DNA from 2 places in the Caulobacter sp. FV1ye6ST genome. Region 2 is predicted to be linked to the other one. Evidence: predicted binding sites of a transcription regulator. Region 2 holds the regulator's gene; the other holds the start of a gene.
What was found. The regulator LexA, encoded in region 2, represses DNA repair genes until DNA is damaged. The targets are predictions, from matches to a motif close to ATGTTCNCNANNTGTTCT.
Positions count from the first base shown of each region.

Region 1: ACW175_RS06300 (putative DNA modification/repair radical SAM protein) is a predicted target of LexA. The motif match lies at 2,387-2,404, and genes of this name have one in related genera.

Region 1 is NZ_CM178733.1:1,289,464-1,300,208, forward strand. Features, by position in the region: gene ACW175_RS06295 (UdgX family uracil-DNA binding protein) at 1-1,153, opposite strand, end outside; gene ACW175_RS06300 (putative DNA modification/repair radical SAM protein) at 1,153-2,382, opposite strand; gene ACW175_RS06305 (HU family DNA-binding protein) at 2,502-2,783, opposite strand; gene ACW175_RS06310 (hypothetical protein) at 3,114-3,383, shown strand; gene ligD (DNA ligase D) at 3,389-6,067, shown strand; gene ACW175_RS06320 (nuclear transport factor 2-like protein) at 6,148-6,573, shown strand; gene ku (non-homologous end joining protein Ku) at 6,570-7,421, opposite strand; gene ACW175_RS06330 (DNA topoisomerase IB) at 7,475-8,506, opposite strand; gene ACW175_RS06335 (helix-turn-helix domain-containing protein) at 8,633-9,040, opposite strand; gene ACW175_RS06340 (NAD(P)/FAD-dependent oxidoreductase) at 9,258-10,268, shown strand; gene ACW175_RS06345 (acyl-CoA dehydrogenase family protein) at 10,290-10,745, shown strand, end outside.
Region 2 is NZ_CM178733.1:2,276,133-2,286,877, forward strand. Features, by position in the region: gene ACW175_RS11210 (ComEC/Rec2 family competence protein) at 1-889, shown strand, start outside; gene ACW175_RS11215 (isocitrate lyase/PEP mutase family protein) at 962-1,717, shown strand; gene lexA (transcriptional repressor LexA) at 1,791-2,495, opposite strand; gene ACW175_RS11225 (class I SAM-dependent methyltransferase) at 2,667-3,458, opposite strand; gene ACW175_RS11230 (lysophospholipid acyltransferase family protein) at 3,535-4,101, opposite strand; gene trpC (indole-3-glycerol phosphate synthase TrpC) at 4,212-5,000, opposite strand; gene trpD (anthranilate phosphoribosyltransferase) at 4,997-6,022, opposite strand; gene ACW175_RS11245 (anthranilate synthase component II) at 6,030-6,626, opposite strand; gene ACW175_RS11250 (hypothetical protein) at 6,743-6,952, shown strand; gene trpE (anthranilate synthase component I) at 6,981-8,516, opposite strand; gene ACW175_RS11260 (peptidylprolyl isomerase) at 8,516-10,477, opposite strand; gene tpiA (triose-phosphate isomerase) at 10,617-10,745, shown strand, end outside.

The sequences.
Region 1 (10,745 bases), 990 kb from region 2:
CCTCGCCGCGTTCGGGCGTCTTATGGATGCGCCGCTTGCCGCGAAGCTCGTGCTTGAAGTGCTTCACCGCGTTGGTGACATAGCTTCGGTCACGCGCCACGCCGGCTTCCGCCAGGGCCTTGTCGAACACATGGCCCGCCGGTCCCACGAAGGGGCGGCCGGCCAGGTCCTCCTGGTCGCCCGGCTGTTCGCCGACGAACATCAACGGCGCGCCGGCCGCGCCTTCGCCCGGTACGCCTTGCGTGGCGTCGCGCCATAGATCGCAGCGCCGGCACACCTCGATCCCGGCGGCGATGTCGTCGAGCGCGGTCGGCATCGACTCGTCATACGAGGCGTCGCGCGCATGGAGCAGGGCGGCCTTCAGCTTGCGTTCGGTCGGCTTGGCGGGCTGGGCGGCGACCATGGCGGTGGCGCGGTCCTGGGCGGTTTCGATCAGCTCCGGAATGAGCGCCGCCTCGGGCAGGTTCCGCCAGTAGCGCTTGGGCATTTCCTGACGCATCTGTCTGGGGTTCAGGCGGGCCGGATTGAAGATCGAGGCGTAGTAGGTGCGCCAGAGCTCCTCCTGGGTGTCCTCGGACGGCGCGTCGGCCGGATCGGCGCCCTCGGACACCAACAGCCGCTCGCGATCCCAGGCCACGCAGGCGTCGGGCGTCAGGATCGTCCAGTCCATGTTGGTGAAGCGACGCACGAAGAACGGGGCGGTGGCCTCGGTCACCCGATGGGCGGGCTCGAACCAGGCGGCATAGGTTTCGGTGGCGGCCCCCTCGACCAGGCGGAAGCGGACAAAGGCCTTCATCTTGTGCGCCGCGCGGCTGACAGCCTTGGCCATGTCGCGAGCGCGGGCCATGTCGGGATCGGCCGGATTGTCGATCAGCCGAGGCTCTCGCTCCAGCCGCCAGAGGATGCGGTAGAGCAGGGCGAAGCGGTCGGCCGCGCGGTTCTGGATCACCTGCTCGGCCAGTTCGACGAAGACGGCGGGAACGGTGAAGTTGGCTGGCTTGTCGGATGGGGCTGGCTCGGCGTCGAGGCCGAACAGTTCCCGCTCCACGGTCCATACGACAGCCCGCGGCTCCATACCCTCGGCCCGCAGCGTCCTCGCGGCCGTGCGCCAGCCGGCGAAGTCGATCTCGGAGGCCAGCCGCACGACCCGCATCAGAAAAGGCTCAGCTGCTGGGGCTTCACCAGGGCGGCTTTCAGGTTCTCGCCGTCGGTCAAGGCGCCCGGCGTCCAGTCGGCGGTGACCACGAAGGCCCTGGCGCGCTTCAGGACGCCCCCCACGCGCTTGAGGTCATCCAGGGTCAGGCGCGTCACCTTGCGGGCCGTCAGGATGCGTCCCACGGCCTTGGCGCCGAGGCCGGGCACGCGCAGCAGTGTCTCCCTGTCGGCGGTCTGGACGTGGACCGGGAAAGAGGCCCGGTTGCGCAGCGCCCAACTGGTCTTGGGATCGACGGTCAGGTCCAGGTCCTCGCCCTCCGCGACGATTTCCGGGCGCTCGAAGCCGTAGAACCGCATCAGCCAGTCGGCCTGATACAGGCGATGCTCGCGCAGCAGAGGCGGCCGGGCCAGGGGCAGGCGATGGCTGGCGTCTGGGATCGGGCTGAAGGCCGAATAGTACACCCGGCTCAGGCGATAGGCGCCGTAGAGGCTGGCGCTGCGGGCCAGGATGTCGCCGTCCTTGGCCGCGTCGGCGCCGACGATCAGCTGGGTCGACTGGCTGCGGGCGAACGCGCGCCTCCCAGCCTTCTTGGCGGGCTCGGCGTGGTCGTCGATGGCCAGCCGCATGCGGCCCATGGCGCGCTTGATGTCGGTGGAGCTCTTTTCGGGCGCGAGTTTGGCCAGATCGTCGTCGCGCGGCAGCTCGATATTGATTGACACCCGGTCGGCATAGAGCCCCGCCTCGGCCGCCAGTTCCGGCGAAGCCTCGGGGATCAGCTTCAGGTGGATGTAGCCCCGGAAGTCGTGATCGAGCCGCAGCGACTTCGCCACCCGGACCATCTCCTCCATCGTGTAGTCACCCGTGCGGATGACGCCCGAGGACAGGAACAGCCCCTCGATATAGTTGCGCTTGTAGAAGTTCAGGGTGAGGTCGACGACCTCCTTCACCGTGAACCGCGCCCGAGGCGTGTTCGACGACACGCGGTTGATGCAATAGGCGCAGTCGTAGATGCAGAAGTTGGTCAGCAGGATCTTCAGCAGGCTGATGCAGCGCCCGTCTGGGGCATAGGCGTGGCAGATGCCCATCCCCTCGGTCGAGCCGATCCCCTGGCCGCCAACGGAGTTCCGCTTCTCCGCGCCGGACGACGCGCAGGACGCGTCGTACTTGGCGGCGTCGGCGAGGATAGCGAGTTTATGTCTGAGATCGAGAACGGCCATGCGAAGCACGTTATCGTTCTTATTTTGTTCTAGATAGTCTTCACGCGCGACAAGGGCGTGGAGCACAATGTCGCGCGTGAATAGCAACGTCGGGGAGCAGACTTTGCGGCGTGCTCCCCGCTGAAGGCTTAGCCGTTGACGGCGTCCTTCAGTTGCTTGGCCGGCGTGAAGGCGACCTTCTTGCTGGCGGCGATTTCGATGGTCGCGCCCGTGGCCGGGTTGCGGCCGGTGCGGGCCGGCTTGGCCTGGACCTTGAACTTGCCGAAGCCCGGGATCGAGACTTCTTCACCCTTTACGGCCGCATCCGAGATCGCCTTGAAGACGCCGTCGATGATGGCCTTGGCTTGGGTCTTGGTCAGCTTGTCGTCAGCGGCGACAGCGGCGTCGACCAGATCGGAAACGTTCGTCATCTCTAAGCTCATTCCTGTGAATCAGGGAAATGCGAGCCTGACGAGACGGATCGCGTTTGTCACCCGTTAGGGAAGGTTAAAACGCCGATTCATGGGGGCAAAACGCCCGTGGGACGGGGATTTTTTCGGAATCGTCGCCTCCGGAACGGTCAAGTTTGGGGCAAAGCGCTTAATGATGGTCTCGCAAGTAGACCATGTGGCGACTCGCGCACTCGGTGATTCCGCACGGGAAACGGGGTGGAAGCCCGCCGCTGCCCGCAACCGCACGGCGCGATTCCGGAACGGCGTTGGTCCAAAACCATTTCTCCTGCAGGCACAGGAGAGACAGCCATGACCGACATCGACAACGGCTATGACGAGCAGGACGGCGCGGAGGCCATGGACGATGACGTCATCGGCAAGGACGGCGAGTTCCGCACCTTCGAGGAACTGCCCGACGTGCTGGACGTCACCCAGGCCGAGGGCGACGAGGATGACGACGACGCCTTGATCGGCGAAGACCTCGACGACGAAGAGATCATCGACCTCGAGGACGAGGCCGACGCGGGCGATGGCGTCGACAAGGACGATGTGCGTCCGCAAGTCTTCGACGGCGAATAGCCGCCATGGCCGCGCCTAAGCTGGCCGCCTATCAGGCCAAACGCGACTTCAAGCTCACGGCCGAGCCCTCGGGTGAAGCCGAGGTCGCGGCTTCGGCGCGGGCGCGGTTCGTCATCCAGAAGCACGACGCCACCCGGCTGCACTACGACCTGCGGCTGGAGCACGAGGGCGTCTTTCTCTCATGGGCGGTGACCCGGGGGCCGTCGCGCGATCCGCACGACAAGCGCCTGGCCGTCCATGTCGAGGACCATCCGCTGGCCTATGGCGACTTCGAGGGCACGATCCCCGCGGGCCAGTATGGCGGCGGCACGGTGATGCTGTGGGATCGCGGCTGGTGGGCGCCCGAGCCGGGCTTCGACCTGGAGAAGGGGCTCAAGAAGGGTGAGATCAAGCTGGTCTTCGCCGGCGAGCGGATGAAGGGCGGCTGGGTCCTGGTCAGGATCAACAACGACAAGTTCGCCAAGGGGAAGTCTGGGGGCGGCAAGCGCGAGAACTGGTTGCTGATCAAGCATCGCGACGCCTTCGCCATGGAAGGCGACCCCGATTTCCTGGAGGACACGTCCTTCTCGATCGCCTCGGGTCGCAGGATGGAAGACATCGCGGCGGGCAAGGGCAAGGCTCCGACCCCGTTCATGACCAAGGCCGGCCCGACGCCGGACGCGGTCTGGAGCAGCACGAACGCGCCTGAAGCCAGCGCTGTGAAGGCCGCCGAGGAGACCGGCGCGCCCAAGGGAAAGACCGCCAAGGCCAAGACGAGCGCGAGGGCGACGAATACGGCAGCGCCCAGGGCGGCCATGCCGGACTTCGTCCCGCCGCAGCTGTGCAAGCTGGTCGATCGGCCGCCTAGCGGCGACGGCTGGGTCCACGAGATCAAGTTCGACGGCTACCGGATGCAGCTGCGCGTCGAGGGCGGCAAGGCGGCCCTGCGCACCCGGACGGGTCTCGACTGGAGCCAGCGCTTCCCGCGACTGATCAAGGACGCCAAGACACTGCCCGACGCCCTGATCGACGGCGAGGTGGTGGCCTTGGACGAGGCGGGCTCGCCCAGCTTCGCGGGCCTGCAGGCGGCGCTGTCGGAGGAGAAGACCGACGACCTGATCTTCTTCGGCTTCGACCTGCTGCACGCCGACGGCCAGGACCTGACCGCGCTGCCGCTATCAGACCGCAAGACCCGGCTGAAGACGCTTCTGCCATCGGATGGCGAGCGCATCCGCTATGTCGAGCACTTCACCAGCGGCGGACAGGCGGTCTTACAATCGGCCTGCCGGATGTCGTTGGAAGGTGTGGTCTCCAAGATGCTCGACGCGCCGTACCGATCGGGCAAGGGCGCGACCTGGACCAAGGCCAAGTGCCGGGCCGGGCATGAGGTGGTGATCGGCGGCTGGACGACGACGGGCGACGCGTTCCGCTCGTTGATCGTCGGCATCTACAACGACGAGGGTCAGTTGGCCCATGTCGGCCGGGTCGGCACGGGCTTTGGCCGTGACAAGCTCGCCAAGCTGCTGCCGGCCTTGAAGACGCTGGCGCGCAAGACCTCACCGTTCGGCGGTAAGGGCGCGCCGCGTGGCGGCGCCGACATCCACTGGGTGGAACCGGAACTGGTCGCCGAGATAGAGTTCGCCGGCTTCACGGGAGACGGCTCGGTGCGCCAGGCGTCGTTCAAGGGACTGCGCGAGGACAAGCCCGCCAAGGCGGTCGCGGCCGAGGCGCCGGCGCCGGTCGAGAGCGTGGAGCTGGCCCAGCCCCGGAACGCTTCCAAGACGTCGGCCGCGCAGAAACGCGCCGGCGGCAAGGCCTCGGTGCTGGGCGTGGCGATCTCCAATCCCGACAAGCCGTTGTGGCCGGACGCTGGCGACGGGACGCCGGGGACCAAGCTGGATCTGGCCAAGTATTTCGAAGCCGTCGGACCGCAGATGCTGGAGCACGTCAAGGGCAGGCCCTGCTCGGTGATCCGCATGCCGGACGGCATAGGCCAGGAAACCTTCTTCCAGCGCCATTCGGGCAAGGGGGTCTCGGCCCTGATCGACGAGGTCACGGTCAGCGGAGACCGTAAGCCCTATCTGGTGTTCAACACCGTCGAGAGCCTAGTCGCCGCCGCCCAATGGGGCGCGACCGAGCTTCACCCCTGGAACTGCCGGGAGGGGGCGCCGGATGTCCCGGGACGTCTGGTGTTCGATCTCGACCCGGCCCCGGACGTCTCGTTCGACGTCGTGGTCGAAGGGGCGCGCGAGATCCGCGACCGGCTGGAGGCCCTGGGGCTGGTCCCGTTCTGCAAGACCACCGGCGGCAAGGGACTGCACGTGGTCACGCCGCTGAAGGGAACAAAGCTGGATTGGCCCGCCGCCAAGGCCTTCGCCCGCGAAGTCTGCGCCCGCATGGCCGCCGACAGTCCAGACCAGTACCTGATCTCGATGGCCAAGAAGGACCGGGGCGGGAAGATCTTCCTCGACTACCTGCGCAATGACCGAATGAGCACGGCCGTGGCGCCGCTGTCGCCGCGCGGCCGTCCCGGCGCGCCCGTGTCGTGGCCGGTGGCTTGGACCCAGGTGAGGAAGGGGCTGGATCCGGCGCGGTTCAATGTCCGGACCGCGCCCGGGATGGTGAAGGATCTCGACGCCTGGGACGCCTATGCCGAGAGCGAGCGGGACTTGGCGGCGGCGGTCAGGAAGCTGGCGCGTGGCTAGCGGCGTTGACGGTGGCGTCTCTGATTTTACAGTGTCGCTATCGGGCGCATTCGAACGCCGGGATCATGGGAGGGGACGGCATGGCCCGCGAACAGGCGCTGCAAACGCTGGAAGTCTGGCACGACCTGCTGGAGAAGCGCGAGTTCGATCGCCTGCGACCGCTGGCCGCCGAAACGGTGGTCTTCCGCTCGCCCGCCTTCTTCAAGCCGTATCCGGGCGTGGAGCCGCTCGTGCACATCATCGCCACGGTCAACACCATCTTTGAGGACTTTGCCTATCACCGAGAATTCTGGTCCGAGGGCCATGAGTCGGTGGTGCTGGAGTTCAGCGCGCGCGTCGGCGACAAGAAGCTCAAGGGTATCGACATCATCTCCTTCGACGACGTCGGCAGGATCAAGGAGTTCGAGGTGATGATCCGCCCGGCCAACGCCGCCGCCGCCGTGGGCGAGGCCATGGCCGCCAAGGCCGGGCCGCGCCTGAACGAACTTTTGAGCAAGCCGGCCTAACCCGTCTTTTTCCTCGGCGCGGCCTTGTGCGTCGCGGTCTTTTTGGTCCCCGTCCCGGTCTTCGCCGGCGCCTTGCCCAGGCTGCTCCGCAGCGCCTCCATCAAGTCCACCACATTGGTGTCCTCGGGCTCGGTCGGCACGGAGACCTTGCGGCCCTTGCCCTTCTGCTTTTCCTTGATGAGCGCCCGCAGGGCGTCCTCGTAGCGGTCGTTGAACTGCTCGGGGTCGAAGGGGCCTTCCTTCTGCTCGATGATCTTCTGGGCGATCTGGATCATCGCAGGGTCGGGCTTCTTGTCGGGGATAGCGTCGAAATAGCTCGCCGCCTCGCGGACCTCGCGGCGGTTGCGCAAGCTCCAGGCGACCATGCCGTTGTCGCGCGGCTCGATGGCCAGCAGGCGCTCGCGCTGATGCATGACCACGCGTCCCAGAGCGACCTGGCCCTCCTTGGTCATGGCTTCACGTATGACGCCATAGGCCTCGGCGGCCAGCTTGCCGTCGGGGACCAGGAAGTAGGGATTGTCCCAGTACAGCCGGTCGATGTCGGCCGCCGGAACGAAGGTCTCGATGTCGATGGTGCGGGTGCTCTCCAGCCGCACGCTGTCGATCTCGTCCTGGGTGATGACGACGTATTCGCCCTTCTCGTACTCGTAGCCCTTGACGATGTCGGCGCGCTCGATCGGCCCCAGGTCCGGGTCGGTCGGGATCATCCGGATCCGATTGTGGGTCCTCTTGTGCAGCATGTTGAAGTGCACGTCGCCGCGCGCATCGGTGGCGGTGTACATCGCGACGGGGCAAGTCACGAGCGACAGGCGCAGGTGGCCCTGCCAAGTGGGACGGCCGGCGGCCATGGGCGTTTCTCCGTTCGAGCCGACTCAACGACGCTCGGCGCGGGGGCGTTCCGCTAAGCTTCGGCGCACGAGGCCTGGGCCGCTTCCAGGAACCGGATGGTGGCCAGTTCGAAGGCGCGTTCCGACCGGCCGGGCTTCAGCGGCAGGACACCTTGCTGATAGGATTCCAGCACTAGCGGGTGGATGTACGATCCCCGGCAGACGGCGGCGGTGTTGCCCAGCAGCCCGGCCACGGCCTTCACGCAGGTGTTGACGTTGCGCTTGGCCTCGGTGGCGCTGGTCGCCTTGGGGGTCAGGCACAGGGCGCGCGCCGCGGCCAGGGTGCCGGCCCAGGTGCGGAAGTCCTTGGCCGAGAAGTCCTGGCCCATCGCCGCGCGGATATAGGCGTTGACGTCGGCGCTCTCGACCGAGCGCCGCTGGCCGTCGTCGTCTAGATATTGGAAGAGCCGCTGACCCGGAACGTCCTGGCAGGCCTTGACGATGCGGGCCAGGCGCCGGTCGCGAAAGCCGGTCGTATGGACCACGCCGCTCTTGCCCTTGAACCGGAACGTGCCGCCGAGGCTGGACAGCTTGGCGTGCCGGTCGCGCAGGGTGGTCAGGCCGAAGGTCTTGTTTTCCTGGGCATAGGCTTCGTTGCCGATCCGGGTCAGGGTCAGCTCCATCAGCCGCACCACGGCGGCGATCACCTTGTCGCGGGGCAGGCCCCGCAGCACGAGGTCCTTCTCGACCTTTGCGCGCAGCTTGGGCAGGGCGCGGCCGAAGGCGATCATGCGGCCGAACTTCAGTCCGTCACGGTCGCGCCGCCAGCCGTCGTGATAGCGATACTGCTTGCGGCCCCGCTGGTCGCGGCCCGTGGCCTGGATGTGGCCGCGCGGCGAGGGACAGATCCAGACGTCGGTCCAGGCCGGCGGGATGGCCAGGGTGCGGATGCGATCGAGCGTTCCGGCGTCGTCGACCGGGTCGCCGTCTGGATCGCGATAGTCGAAGCCCGCGCCGCTCTTGATCCGCCGCAAGCCGGGATCGTCGTCGTTGACATAGAGAAGGCCGGGCGAGACCGGCTGAAGATCGACCGTGTCGCGTGGCATGTCCTTGGCCCCTTCACCGCTCCGTCGCCGGATCAACGGCGGGCGCGAGGGGCGGTTCCAGACGCGAAAAGGCCCGCGATTCGCACATCGCGGGCCTTTCGAAAGCGGTACTGAGCGGAAGCGGTCTTAGGGCGCGTCGTCATCCACCATGGCGCGGACCAGGTCGACGACCCGGCGGCGCAGGCGACGGTCCGAAAGGCGCGGGAAGAGGCTGGCCAGTTCCAGGCCCTCGGGCGTGGAGACGAACTCGGTCATGCGCTGGGCGAAACCGTCGTCGATGCCGCCGTCGGTGTCCTCGAGGCCCTCGAAGAAGTAGGAGACAGGCGCTTGCAGCAACTTGGCGGCATCGTAGAGCTTGCTGGCGCTGATGCGGTTGGCGCCACGCTCGTATTTCTGGATCTGCTGAAAGGTGATGCCCAGAGCGTCCGCGACTTGCGTCTGGGAAAGTCCCATCATCTTGCGGCGAATTCTCAGCCGGGCGCCCACATAGAGATCAACGGGGTGGGCTGGTTCGACTGCGGGTCGATCGTTCATCCGCCTCTATTCCATCTGCGCCGCTCGGCGGCCTTCATGCCAATGTTAACGGGTATAGACACAGCTTGGCTGCATCGTCACGTGCGGACGTGCACGGAACGGGTCTTCGCGCCAAAGTGTCGCGCTCGATTTACTATCGTTAATGATGAATAGATCGAGTAACCGGCATGGTCGTTCCGGACTTGACGTTCGCGCGTCTGGAAGGTGTTTGCGCGCCATGAAACTTCATTCTGGCGCGCGTGTCGCCGTGGCCGGGGCGGGCGCCTTGGGATCAGCCGTGGCGCTGCGCCTGGCGCGGGGCGGCTTCAAGGTCACCGTCTTCGATCCGGCCGCGCCGGGCGACAATGCTTCGGGCGTTGCCGCTGGCATGCTGGCGCCGGTCAGCGAGGCGCTGTTCGACCCCGCCTCGCGCGTACACCTCTCCATCATGCGCCGCGCCCGCGACCTCTGGCCGGCCTTCGCCGAGGGCCTGGGAATCGAACTGGTCTGCGCTGGCGTGCGTTTCGAGGGCTCCGACGCCTGGCGCGGCCAGGTCAGCGAGCGACTCGTGGCCCTTGGCCTCCCCACCGCCGATGAGACCGCCGAGGACTGGCGTCTTGAAGCGCAACCCGCCCTGGCGGCGATGCGTACGGCGGCGGAGGCGGCCGGCGCGCGGTTCGAGACCGGCTCCGTCGAGGCCTTCGCGCCGGGAGCCCTCGCGCTGGCCGACCGCCGCACCGAGGCCTTCGATGCTCTGGTGCTGGCCGCCGGTCCTGGCGCGCGCGACGGTCGTCTGGCGGCCGAGACCAGGGTCCTGTCGCCGATCAAGGGGCAGATCCTGCGAGTCTCCGCCGATGCCGTTGGCGCGGTGGTGCGGGGCGATGGCGTCTATCTGGCGCCGGGCGAGAACTTGGCGATCGGCGCCACCATGGAGGTTGGCCGCGACGACCTGGCGCCGGACGCCTCCGCGACTCAAGGGTTGCGCGCGGCGGCCTGGGCCTTGCGGCCGGCGCTGGATCTCGACGCGGCCAAGGTCGAGGTCGGCGTCCGGGTCACCACGCCCGACGGCCTGCCGCTGGTGGGCTGGAGCCAGACCCCCGGCGTCATGCTGGCCGTCGGCGCGCGGCGTAACGGCTGGCTGTTCGCGCCGCTTGTGGCCGACATGGTCGCGGCGTATCTGAATGGCGATAACCCGGGCCCGGACGCCGCCACCATGGACGCACGTCGTTTCGAGAAGTCCGGGGGCTAGCAACGCAGGGGAGGAGGACCGATGTCCGGATTCTGGTTGACCGAAGAGCAGGAAGCCATCCGCGAGGGCGTCGCCAAGGTGTGCGCCGCTTTCGACGACGAATACTGGCGCCGCACGGACGAGACCGGGATCTTCCCCGAAGACTTTGTCGCCGCCATCGCTCAAGGGGGATGGCTGGGCGTGGCCATGCCGGAAAGCGTCGGCGGCGCGGGCCTGGGCCTGACCGAGGCCGCCGTGATGATGCAGACCGTGGCCCAGTCGGGCGCGGGCTTCTCGGGCGCCTCGGCCATACACCTCAACATCTTCGGTCCGATGCCGCTGGTGAAGTTCGGCTCTGACGCTCAGCGCGAGCGCCTGCTGCCCCGGATCATCTCTGGCGAGGACAAGATGTGCTTCGCGGTGACCGAGCCGAACTCAGGCCTGGACACCGCGAGCCTTGAGACTCGCGCCGAGAAGGTCGACGGTGGCTATCGCCTG
Region 2 (10,745 bases):
GTGGTGGATCCGCTGGCCGCAGGCGGGGCTGACCTGGCTGACGGCCTCGGTCGCGACCAGCCTGGTGGCGGGCCTGGCGACCGCGCCTTTCGCCATGCAGCATTTCAACCGCGTCGCCGTCTGGGGTCTGCCGGCCAACCTGGCGGTCGCGCCGCTGTCGTCGTTCGTGATCATGCCGTTCCTGGCGGTCGGAACCTTGCTGGAGCCGTTCGGCCTGGGCGCGCCCTTCCTGACGGTGGCCGGCTGGGGCGTCGACGGTATGGTCGGGATCGCCCATGGCTTCGCCGACGCCCAGGGCGCCCAGCGGATCGTGGCCAGCGCGCCGCCGCAGGTGTTGGTGGTCGCCTTCCTGGGCCTGATGATTCTTTGCCTCTGGCGCGGCCGTCTGCGCTGGATCGGCGCGCCGCTGGCCCTGGCGGTCGCGCTTTGGCCAAGACCCGCCGCGCCGGACGCCTGGATCGCCGCCGACGGAGCAACCGCCGCCGTCCGCTCGGGCGACGCCGCCGTGCTGCTGCGCACCGACGCCAAGCGGTTCGGAGCGGAGCTATGGGCGCGACGGCGCGGCCTGACGCCGGCGACCTGGAGCCTCTATGCCTGCGACAAGAGGATTTGCGCGCCGGAACCGGGCGCCCCCGTGCGGCTGTCTCTGGCCTGGAGCCGCAAGACGCCCGACGCCGAGACGCTGTCGAGCCTGTGCGTCCGAAGCGAGGTCGTGGTGATCCGCGGGCCGGCTCCTGCTCGAACCCCGCCGCTGTGCGCCGACACCGTGCTGCTGACCGCCGAGGATTTCGAACAGGGTGGGGCAGCCGAGCTCTATCGCCGTTCCGATGGCTGGCGCATCGTCTGGGCTCAGCCCCTGCGCGGCGACCGGCCTTGGAGCCGTCCGTAGGCGAGCCGCCTGCTGACAGCCGATGTCACTAGCGGGGGCTAGAGCTTCAGCAGCACTCTAGGAGACGCTGTCATGCCAAACCCGTTCGCCGCCCGCCGCGCCGACTTCCGCGCCCTGCACGCCGACGGCTGCTTCACTCTGCCGAACCCTTGGGACGGCGGCAGCGCCAAGCGGTTGCAGAAGCAGGGGTTCAAGGCTCTGGCCTCTACCAGCGCCGGCATGGCCTGGTCCATGGGCAAGGACGACGGCCAGGTCACCCGCGACGAGGTCATCGCCCATCTGCGCGTGCTTTGCGCCGCCACCGACCTGCCGGTGAACGCCGATTTCGAGGCCGGCTTTTCCGACACGCCCGAAGGCGTCGGCGAGAGCGTGACCCTGGCCATTGAGGCTGGTGTGGCGGGCCTGTCCATCGAGGACTGGTCGGGCTCGGCGCTCTACGATCTCGCGGTCGCGGTGGAGCGCCTCAAGGCCGCCCGCGCGGCGATCGACGCTTCGGGCCAGGACGTGATCCTGGTCGGCCGCGCCGAGGGCTATCTGCGCGGCAACCGCGATCTTGCCCCGATCCTGGAGCGGCTCAAGGCGTATGCGGAGGCGGGCGCTGATTGCCTTTACGCGCCAGCGGTGACCGATCCGGACGAGATCCGCGCGATCGTCCAGGCCGTGGCGCCCAAGCCGGTCAACGTCCTGCTCTGGGGAGCGGATATGTCGGTCGCGAGCATGGGCGCTCTGGGCGTGCGCCGGGTCAGCACGGGCGGATCGCTGGCGGCGGCGGCCTGGGCCGGCTTCGACGTGGCCGCCAAGCGTCTGGCGGAGGAGGGCCGGCTCTAAGCGTCACCTCCGTACGAAAAGGCCCCGATCCTCGGATGAAGATCGGGGCCGAATTTCGAGCGCTCTGGAACGCCTAGTGATATCGGCGGATTAGGCCCACCAGCTTACCCTGCACCTCGACCTGGTCGGGGCCGAAGATGCGGGTCTCGTATTTCGGATTGGCGGCTTCCAGGGCGATCGAACCGCCCTTCTTGCGCAAGCGCTTGAGGGTGGCTTCCTCGCCGACCAGGGCGACCACGATCTCGCCCGAGGTGGCGGTGTCGCCCTTCTTGATGATCACATAGTCGCCGTCGAGGATGCCGGCCTCGATCATCGAGTCGCCTTGCACCTCGAGGACATAGTGCTCGCCATTGCCCAGCATCGATTCAGGCACCGGCAGGCGCTCGCGCTCGTGCTGGATGGCGTCGATCGGCGTGCCGGCGGCGATCTTGCCCAGGATCGGCAGTTCGCGGCTGTCATTGGCCGGCGGGGCGGATGCGGGAGCCGACGACGGCGCGCCGCCGCCTTCGAACACCTGCGGCCGGAAGGCGCCGCGCCCCTTGGGCGGAGCGGCCGTCGTGGCCTGCTGCGGCAGCTTCACCACTTCCAGCGCGCGGGCGCGGTGCGCGAGACGGCGAATGAAGCCGCGTTCCTCCAGGGCCGTGATGAGCCGGTGGATGCCCGACTTGGACGCCAGGTCCAGGGCCTCCTTCATCTCGTCGAAAGACGGGGAGACGCCGGTCTCCTTGATCCGCTCGTGGATGAACATCAGCAGTTCGTGCTGCTTGCGGGTAAGCATGTCGACCTCGGCTGGAGCGCGGAACAAACCGCAAACCTCGCGAATGTTCTCTAGGCGTTCTTCCTTAAAGTCAAGTCGAGCGTCGCCGCTGGTCAAAAGTCGAGGAAATTCAAAGGCTAGAACTTCTGAGAGTGGAAAAGACGACCAGAATCAAAAGCTTAACGAAAGCTTTCAAGCGCGCTTGCGGGCGATGATGATGTCCTGGTCCTGCATCGGCTGGCGGCGCCAGACGCCAAGGGCCTGGTTCAGCACGTCGAAGCCCAGGGCCTCGTACTGCGCCAGGATCGGCTTCAGGTCGTAACCGATCACCGCCTCAGGCAGGTCGGGGGTCGCGGTCCAGCAGCCGTCCAGGGCGTGGACGAAGTCGAAGGCGATATCGCCGTTTCCGGTATTGGCGCGGGCCTCGTCGTCGATCAGGTACCAGGAGACGATGCTGGTCCCGCCCGGCTTCAGCACCCGCGCGATCTCGCGGGCGAACTGGGCCTGATCGGCGGCCAGCAGGTGGGTGAACACCGAGCCCAGCCAGACATAGTCGAAGCTGGCGTCCGGATAGGGGAAGACGAAGGTGCTGGCCGGCCGCGAGCCCTCCGGATTGTACCGGTCGCTGTGCATGTCGGCATGGGTGAAGTCGAAACGCGGGTCGCCGACGGCGATGTTGGCTTTGCACCAGTCGATGGCCTGGGTCATGACGTCGAAGCCGGCATAGCGGCCTCTCGCGTCGAGGTAGTCGACCAGGGGCGCGGCGGCGCGGCCGATGCCGCAGCCGACGTCGAGGATGGCGTGATGCGGCTGCAGGCCGGCGGCGACGAACAGTTCCTTGAACTGCTGGCCCACGCGGATGAAGTCGGCGTCGGCGGCGCCGACGAGGTGCCAGAGCTCCTGTGGAGCGGCGACGGCGTCGGACGGCGGCGGCGCTGGCGTCAGCGACATGGCGCGCCGTAGCTTGGAGAGAAAGGCCCGCATCCGATTCCTTTTTGGGTAGAGCGGCCCGGACCCTAGCGAGCGGTCAAGCTTCAGCCAACCCGGCCGTTGATCCACCCTAGAGGATGGTCTTCAGTTCCGGATGCTTGGGCGTGACCGGCGCATAGAACGCCGCCAGCGCCGCCAGGTCCTTCTCGTAGTCGCCGCTGGGAATCATCGCCGGACCCAGGCCCACGACCTTGCGCTTGTAGTCCATGAAGCCAGGCACCATCGGCACGCCCGCCTTAAGGGCGATGTTGTAGAAGCCTGTCTTCCAGCCGCCAGCCTTGCCGCGCGTGCCCTCGGGCGAGATCGTCAGCATGAACTCGTCGCGGCGGGCGAACTCGTCGGCCATGGCCTGGACCGTATCGCGCGACTGGGAGCGGTCGATCGGCACGCCGCCCAGGTCCTTCATAAGCTTCTCGAATGGCCAGCGGAACAGCGAGGCCTTGCCCATGAAGCTGAGCTTCAGGTTCAGCGCGTCGGCCGCCCCCAGGAAATAGACGAAGTCCCAGTTGCTGGTGTGCGGCGCGGCGATGATCACGAACTTGCGCGTCGTGGTCGGCGCCGAGCCCTCGATCGTCCAGCCCTCGCGCTTGAAGAAGGCGACGAGGGACCAATTCACCACGCGGGCGACCCAATGCATTCGCGCTTCCTCGCGTGGCGTCCGCCGACGTCCTGACGCGGCGGCTTTTCTTGTTGAGGGGACTGTGAGCGGGCGAGGGGGAAAACGCCAGATGGCGCGTACCCAAACCGTCAGCCGAGCAGGGCCTTGGTGGCGGCCGTGACGTCGGCCTGGCGCATCAGACTTTCGCCGACCAGCATGGCCTTGGCCCCGGTCGCCTCCATCAGCACCACGTCGTCGTGGGTGAAGATGCCGCTCTCGGTGACCAGCAGGGCGTCTTTCGGCGCCTGGGCCGACAGCCGTTCGGTGACGGCCAGATCGACGACGAAGCTCTTCAGGTCGCGGTTGTTGATGCCCACCAGGTCCGCGCCCAGAGCGCCGGCGCGGGCCATCTCGGCCTCGTCGTGGACCTCCATCAGGGCGTCCATGCCCAGGCGCTTGGCCTCGGCCATCAGCTCGGCGGCCAGGACGTCGTCGATCATCGCCAGGATGACCAGGATGGCGTCGGCGCCCAGGGCGCGGCTCTCGGACACCTGCCAGGGATCCACCAGGAAATCCTTGCGGATGCAGGGCAGGCTGACGGCCGCGCGGGCGTCGATCAGATAGGCGTCGGCGCCCTGGAAGCTGGGTCCGTCGGTCAGCACCGACAGGCACGCCGCGCCGCCGGCCTCGTAACTTCTGGCCAGGGCCGGCGGATCGAAGTCGGCGCGGATCAGGCCCTTGGAGGGCGAGGCCTTCTTGATTTCGGCGATCAGCGACAGCTTGCCGGGCGCGTGGCCTTGAGCAAGCGCCCGCTTGAAGCCGCGCGGCGACGAGGCGTTGCGGGCCGCGGAGTCCAGGGCGGCCTGGGTGCGGCGACGCTTGCGGTCGGTGACCTCGTCGCGCTTGTAGGCGGCGATCTTGGCGAGGATGTCGGTCATGCGGCGGCTTCCGTATTCGTTGCGGCCACCAGGCCGGCAAGGGCCGCCTTGGCGCGGCCTTCGTCGATGATGTCGGCGGCCAGCGCGATGCCCTCGACCAGGGTCTCGACCTTGTCGGCGACCAGGAAGGCGGCGGCGGCGTTCAGCAGCACGATGTCGCGATAGGCGCCCTGTTCGCCGTCGAACAGGCGGGTCAGGGCGGCGGCGTTGAAGTCGGGGTCGCCGCCGGTGATGTCCGACAGCGAGGCGCGCGGCAGGCCTACGGCCTCGGGCGTGATCTTGAAGAGATGGATGCGGCCGTCGCGCCATTCGGCGACCTCGGTCTCGCCCGTGGTGGTCAGTTCATCCATGCCCGAGCCGTGCACCGACCAGGCGCGCTCGGCGCCCAGCGCGCCCAGCGCCTTGGCGATCGGCTCGACGAAGCGCGGGGCCGAGACGCCGACCACCTGTCGCCTGGCGCCGGCCGGATTGGTCAGCGGGCCCAGCAGGTTGAAGATGGTGCGGAAGCCCAGCTGTTGGCGGATCGGCGAGACGTGCTTCATCGCGCCGTGATGGGCCTGGGCGAACAGGAAGCAGATCCCGGCCTCGTCCAGAGCACGCCGCTGCTGCTCGCGCGTGGCGTCGATATTGACGCCCAGGGCGGTCAGGACGTCGGCCGTGCCGGACTTGGAGGTGATGGCGCGGTTGCCGTGCTTGGCGACCTTGAGGCCTCCACCGGCGGCCACGAAGCCGACGGCGGTGGAGATGTTCAGGGTATGCAGGCCATCGCCGCCGGTGCCGCAGACGTCGATGACCTCGTACGGATGCTCCAGCTGCACGGCCGCGCGGCGCATGGCGCGGGCGCAGGCGGCGATCTCGCCCACGGTTTCCCCGCGCAGGCGCATGGCGGTGACGGCGGCGGCGACCTGGGCCGGGGTCGGCTCGCCGCGCAGGCACGCCGCGAAGAAGATCTCCGCGTCGGCGTCGTCCAGGGTCTGGCCGTCGGCCAGCTTGGCCAGCAGCGGCTTGAAAGCGTCGGACATGGCTCGGCTAGACCCAGATCGCCGCGTCGCGCTTGACGCCCGACAGGTCCATGAAGTTGGCCAGCATCTGGTGGCCGCCCTCGGTGGCGATCGACTCCGGGTGGAACTGGACGCCGAACACGGGGCGGGTCCTGTGCTGCACGCCCATGATCTCGCCATCGTCGGTCCAGGCGGTGACCTCCAGCTCCGGCGGCAGGTCTTCGCGGCGGACCGCCAGGCTGTGATAGCGCGTCGCTGTGAAGGGGTTGGGCAGGCCCTTGAAGATGCCCTTGTCGTCGTGGCGGACCTTGCTGACCTTGCCATGCATCACGGCCTTGGCGCGGATGACCTCGCCGCCGTAGGCTTGGCCGATGGCCTGGTGGCCCAGGCAGACGCCCAGAATCGGCAGATCCTCGGGCGCGGCGCGCAGCAGCGGCAGGCAGATACCGGCCTGGTCCGGGGCCTTGGGGCCGGGAGACAGCAGCACGGCGGCCGGCGCCAGGCCCAAGGCCTCCTGCACGGTCAGCGCGTCGTTGCGGTAGACGACCGTCTCGGCCCCCAGCTCGTTCAGATAGTGGACGAGGTTGTAGGTGAAGCTGTCGTAGTTATCGATGACCAGGATCATGACGCCGCCTTTCGGAGGTCGGTTCTAGCCTGCGCGGGCCTGATGTGTAGCGGCATTTTCGCGCGCGGCTTTCAGTTACGGTTACAGCGGTCGCGGTCTTCAAGCATCATATGGGGATGGACCCGCGTGATTCCGCCCTGGACCCCGTCGCCGTCGCCTATGTCCGCGCGCTGCTGCGGCGCAAGAACCGTATCCAGAAGATGGGGCCGGTTCTGGTCGCCGCGGCTTTCGCCGCGATCTGCGCGCTGGCCTTCGCCACGGTGATGGTGTTGGCGCCGCCGGCGGTCACTCAGCACCTCCCGGACGACCGGCTGGGCGGTCCTTAGTCCAAAGGGAAGACGTCAGCCCTAAGGCTCAGCTGAATCGCCAGGCTTCCTCGGCCGCGCGCTTGAGGGCGCGGGACTTGTGCAGGGTCTCGTCATATTCCGCGTCCGGATCGCTGTCGGCGACGATACCGCCGCCGGCCTGGACGTACATCATGCCGTCCTTGACCAGCGCCGTGCGCAGCACGATGCAGGTGTCGACCGAACCGTCGGCGCCGAAGTAGCCGACAGCGCCGGCATAGCCGATGCCGCGCTTCTCGACCTCGAGCTCGTCGATGATTTCCATGGCCCGCACCTTGGGCGCGCCCGACAGCGTGCCGGCGGGCAGGGCGGCCATCAGCACGTCGACCGGATCGACGCCGTTGGGCGCCGTGCCCTCGACGTTCGAGACGATGTGCATGACGTGGCTGTAGCGCTCGATCTTGAAGCTCTCGGTCACGCGAACGTTCGGACCCTTGGGACGCTCAGCGGGAGCATTGCGGCCCTGGTGGTTCAGCATGGCCACGCGACCCACGTCGTTGCGGCCCAGATCCAGCAGCATCAGGTGCTCGGCGCGTTCCTTGGGATCGGCCAGTAGTTCGGCTTCCAGCGCCGCGTCTTCCTCGGGCGTGGCGCCGCGCGGACGGGTGCCGGCGATCGGCCGGATGGTGATCTTGTTGTCGCGCAGGCGGACCAGGATCTCGGGGCTGGAGCCGACCAGGTTGAAGCCGTCCAGGTTCAGGAAGAACAGGAACGGCGACGGATTGGTCCGGCGCAGCGAGCGATAGAGCGCGAACGGCGGCAGGTCGAAGGGCGCGCGGAAGCGGTGGCTGGCCACGACCTGGAAGATGTCGCCGGCGGCGATGTAGTCCTTGGCCTTGGCGACGACATCGGCGTAGTCGGCGCGGCTGACCGGAGTCGTGAAGTCCATCGGCCCCCGGGGAGCGCGCGGCGCGTCGTGGGCCAGCGGCCGGTGCAGGTCGGCCATCACCGTCTCGATCCGCGCGCGGGCGGCGGCGTAGGCGTCGTGGGCCGAGACGCCGGCTTTCGGGCGTACGGCCGTGGTCAGGATGATCTCCTGGGCGATGGCGTCGAAGACGGCGACGATCGACGGGCGGGTCATGATCCCGTCCGGAAGGCCCAGAGTGTCCTCGTTGATGTCGGGCAGGCGCTCGACCAGGCGCACCAGATCGTAGCCCAGGGCCCCGAACACGCCGGCGGCCATGGGCGGCAGGCCCTTGGGCAACTCCATCCGCGCCTGAGCCACCAGGTCGCGCAGACTGTCCAGAGCGCCGCCCGGCTGGGGCGTGTAGCGCCCGGCGGCGATGTCGTCGCCCTCGGCGAGCTCGGCCTGGTCGCCGCGACAGCGCCACACCAGGTCCGGGTTCATGGTCACGATCGAGTAGCGACCGCGCCAGGCCCCGCCTTCGACGCTCTCGAACAGGAAGCTGTAGGGACGCGCTTGGGCGATCTTCAGATAGGCCGAGACGGGGGTCTCGAGATCGTCGATCAGGCGGGTCCAGACGACTTGCTGCCGTCCGGAATCATAGATTTCCGAAAAGGCGTCGAACGCGGGCTCCAGACTCATTACTCGGCTTTCTTTCCGCCCTTGGCGGCTTCCGCCTTGGCCAGGGCGTCGGTGTCGACGCCGATGGCCTGGCGCGCCAGGGTCAGGTTGCTCTTGGTCTTAAGCTGGACCTTGGCGGCGTTGCGGGAGGCTTCGCCGAGGTCGCGCATCAGGCTTTCACCCGACTGGGCGCCCGCCATGGCGGCGATCTGGGCGATGGCGGCGGTCGGGGCCGAACGGATGGCCTCCAGCTTGGCGACGACATAGGCCTCGCCCTGCGGACCAGCGCGGGTGGCGAAGGCCTCATTGTTCTTGGCCTGGAAGGCGGCGCCAAGGAACTCGCGGCCCAGGCCCATGTGCTGCTGGGCGTTCTGGCGCGACAGGCCCGGCACCTTCTGGACCTTGGACTGCACCGAAGCGGCGACAGCCTCGATCGACTCGCCCTTCTTGACGCGAGCGACCAGTTCGTCGGCCTTGGCCTTCAGGCGCTTGCTCAGTTCCTGGCCCATCCAGACGGCGGTCAGTTGTGGCTTGATCTCGGCGAGGGGCGGCAGGGCTGCCGGGACGACCTTCTCGACCTTCACGGCGTAGTATTCGCCCTTGCCGGCCTCGATCAGGTCGCTTTCGCCGCCCTGCGACAGGCCGAAGGCGGTCTTGACGATGTCCGGCGTCAGGCCGGCGACGGGTTGGCCCGTCTCGTCCGCGCCTTGGGCGGTGATCGGGGCGGTCGTCAGCACCAGGGCGCCGGCCTTGCTAGCCGCGGCGACCAGGTCGGCGCCGGCGTCATGGGCGTCCTGATAGACCTGGGTCTGGTCGTAGGCCTTGGTCTGCGAAGCCTGGGTGCGCACCTCGGCCTCGATCTGCGGGCGCACGCTCTCCAGCGAGGCGGTCGAGCCCGGCGTGACCTTGACGATCTTGATGACCGAGACGCCCAGCTCGCCCGTGATCGGGCCGCTCACCTGACCGGCGGCCAGGCTGAAGGCGGCGTCGGCGACCTTGCGGTCCGGAACGGCGGTCTTGGGCTTGTCGTTCAGAACCAGCGGGGTCTTGCCGAACGTCTTGGCGACAGCGACGGGATCCTCGCCCTTGGTCAGGCGCTGCGAAATGGTGGCGGCCGCCTTGGCGTCCGGAGCGACGATCTGGATGATCGTGCGGGTCTCGGGCTTGGCCAGGCTGTCCTTGCGGAAATCATAGGCCTTCCGCACGGCGGCCGGATCGATGGCGACGGTCGGCTCCAGCGCCTTGGCGCTGACGCGCATGATCGACAGCACGCGGGTTTCCGGACGAGTCAGGCGCTCGGCGTTTTCCTTCATGAAGGCGGTCAGCTGGGCGTCGGTCGGCGGGGCCGGGCGCTCGACCGAGGCCGGGTTCACGGCGAAGGCGGCGACGTCGCGCGCTTCCAGCACATAGGCGCCTTGCAGGGCGGCATAGATGCGCGGGGCCTTCAGGCCGCCGGCGACCGCGGAAAAGAAGTGGGCGTTGGCGATCTCGTCGCGCAGCGAAGCTTCGTAGTTCGCCGGTGTCAGGTTGTTCTGGGCCAGGAGGCCGGCATACATCTGCGGGTCGAACTTGCCGGTGATCGGGTTGAACGGCCGCTGGTTGGGCGGCAGCTGGCTCATCTGCTGGTGCACGATGTCGCCGACCAGCTTGTCCGACGGCTTCACGCCCATCCCCTGGATGGCCGCGGCGATCGATTCCTGCAGAGCCAGTTCCTGGACGATCTGGCGGTCGATGCCCTGCTCGACAGCTTGGTCGGGCGTCAGGGCCTGGCCGCTGCGTTGTTCCATGCCCTTGCGGTAGTTGTCGAAGCGCAGCTTGAAGTCCTGGGCGGACAGTGTGCGCGAGCCCGCGCTGATCACGCCTGAGCCCTTGGGACCCTTGAAGACGTCGCTGATGCCGAAAATGGCGAAGCTGACGATCAGCAAGCCAAACAGCAGCACCGCGAACGGCGATTTGGCGAAGGAGCGGAAACCGGCGAGCATGCGTTCGAAAACCTTCCAGGCGGATCGCCGCGCGAATGAGCACGGCGGTCGAGAGCAGCGGGTATAGTAGAGCCGTGTGCGCGTGGGCAAGCGGCGTGGACTTGACTTCCCAGGGGACCGTGACCCCAAGAAGGCCTTCATGACCTTATCGAACACGACTCCCCGGCCGCTGATCGCCGGAAACTGGAAGATGAACGGCCTCTCCGCCGCGCTCGACGAGGCGTGCGCGGTCGCCGCGGGCCTGGAGCGTCAGCCCGCCGGGGCCCGC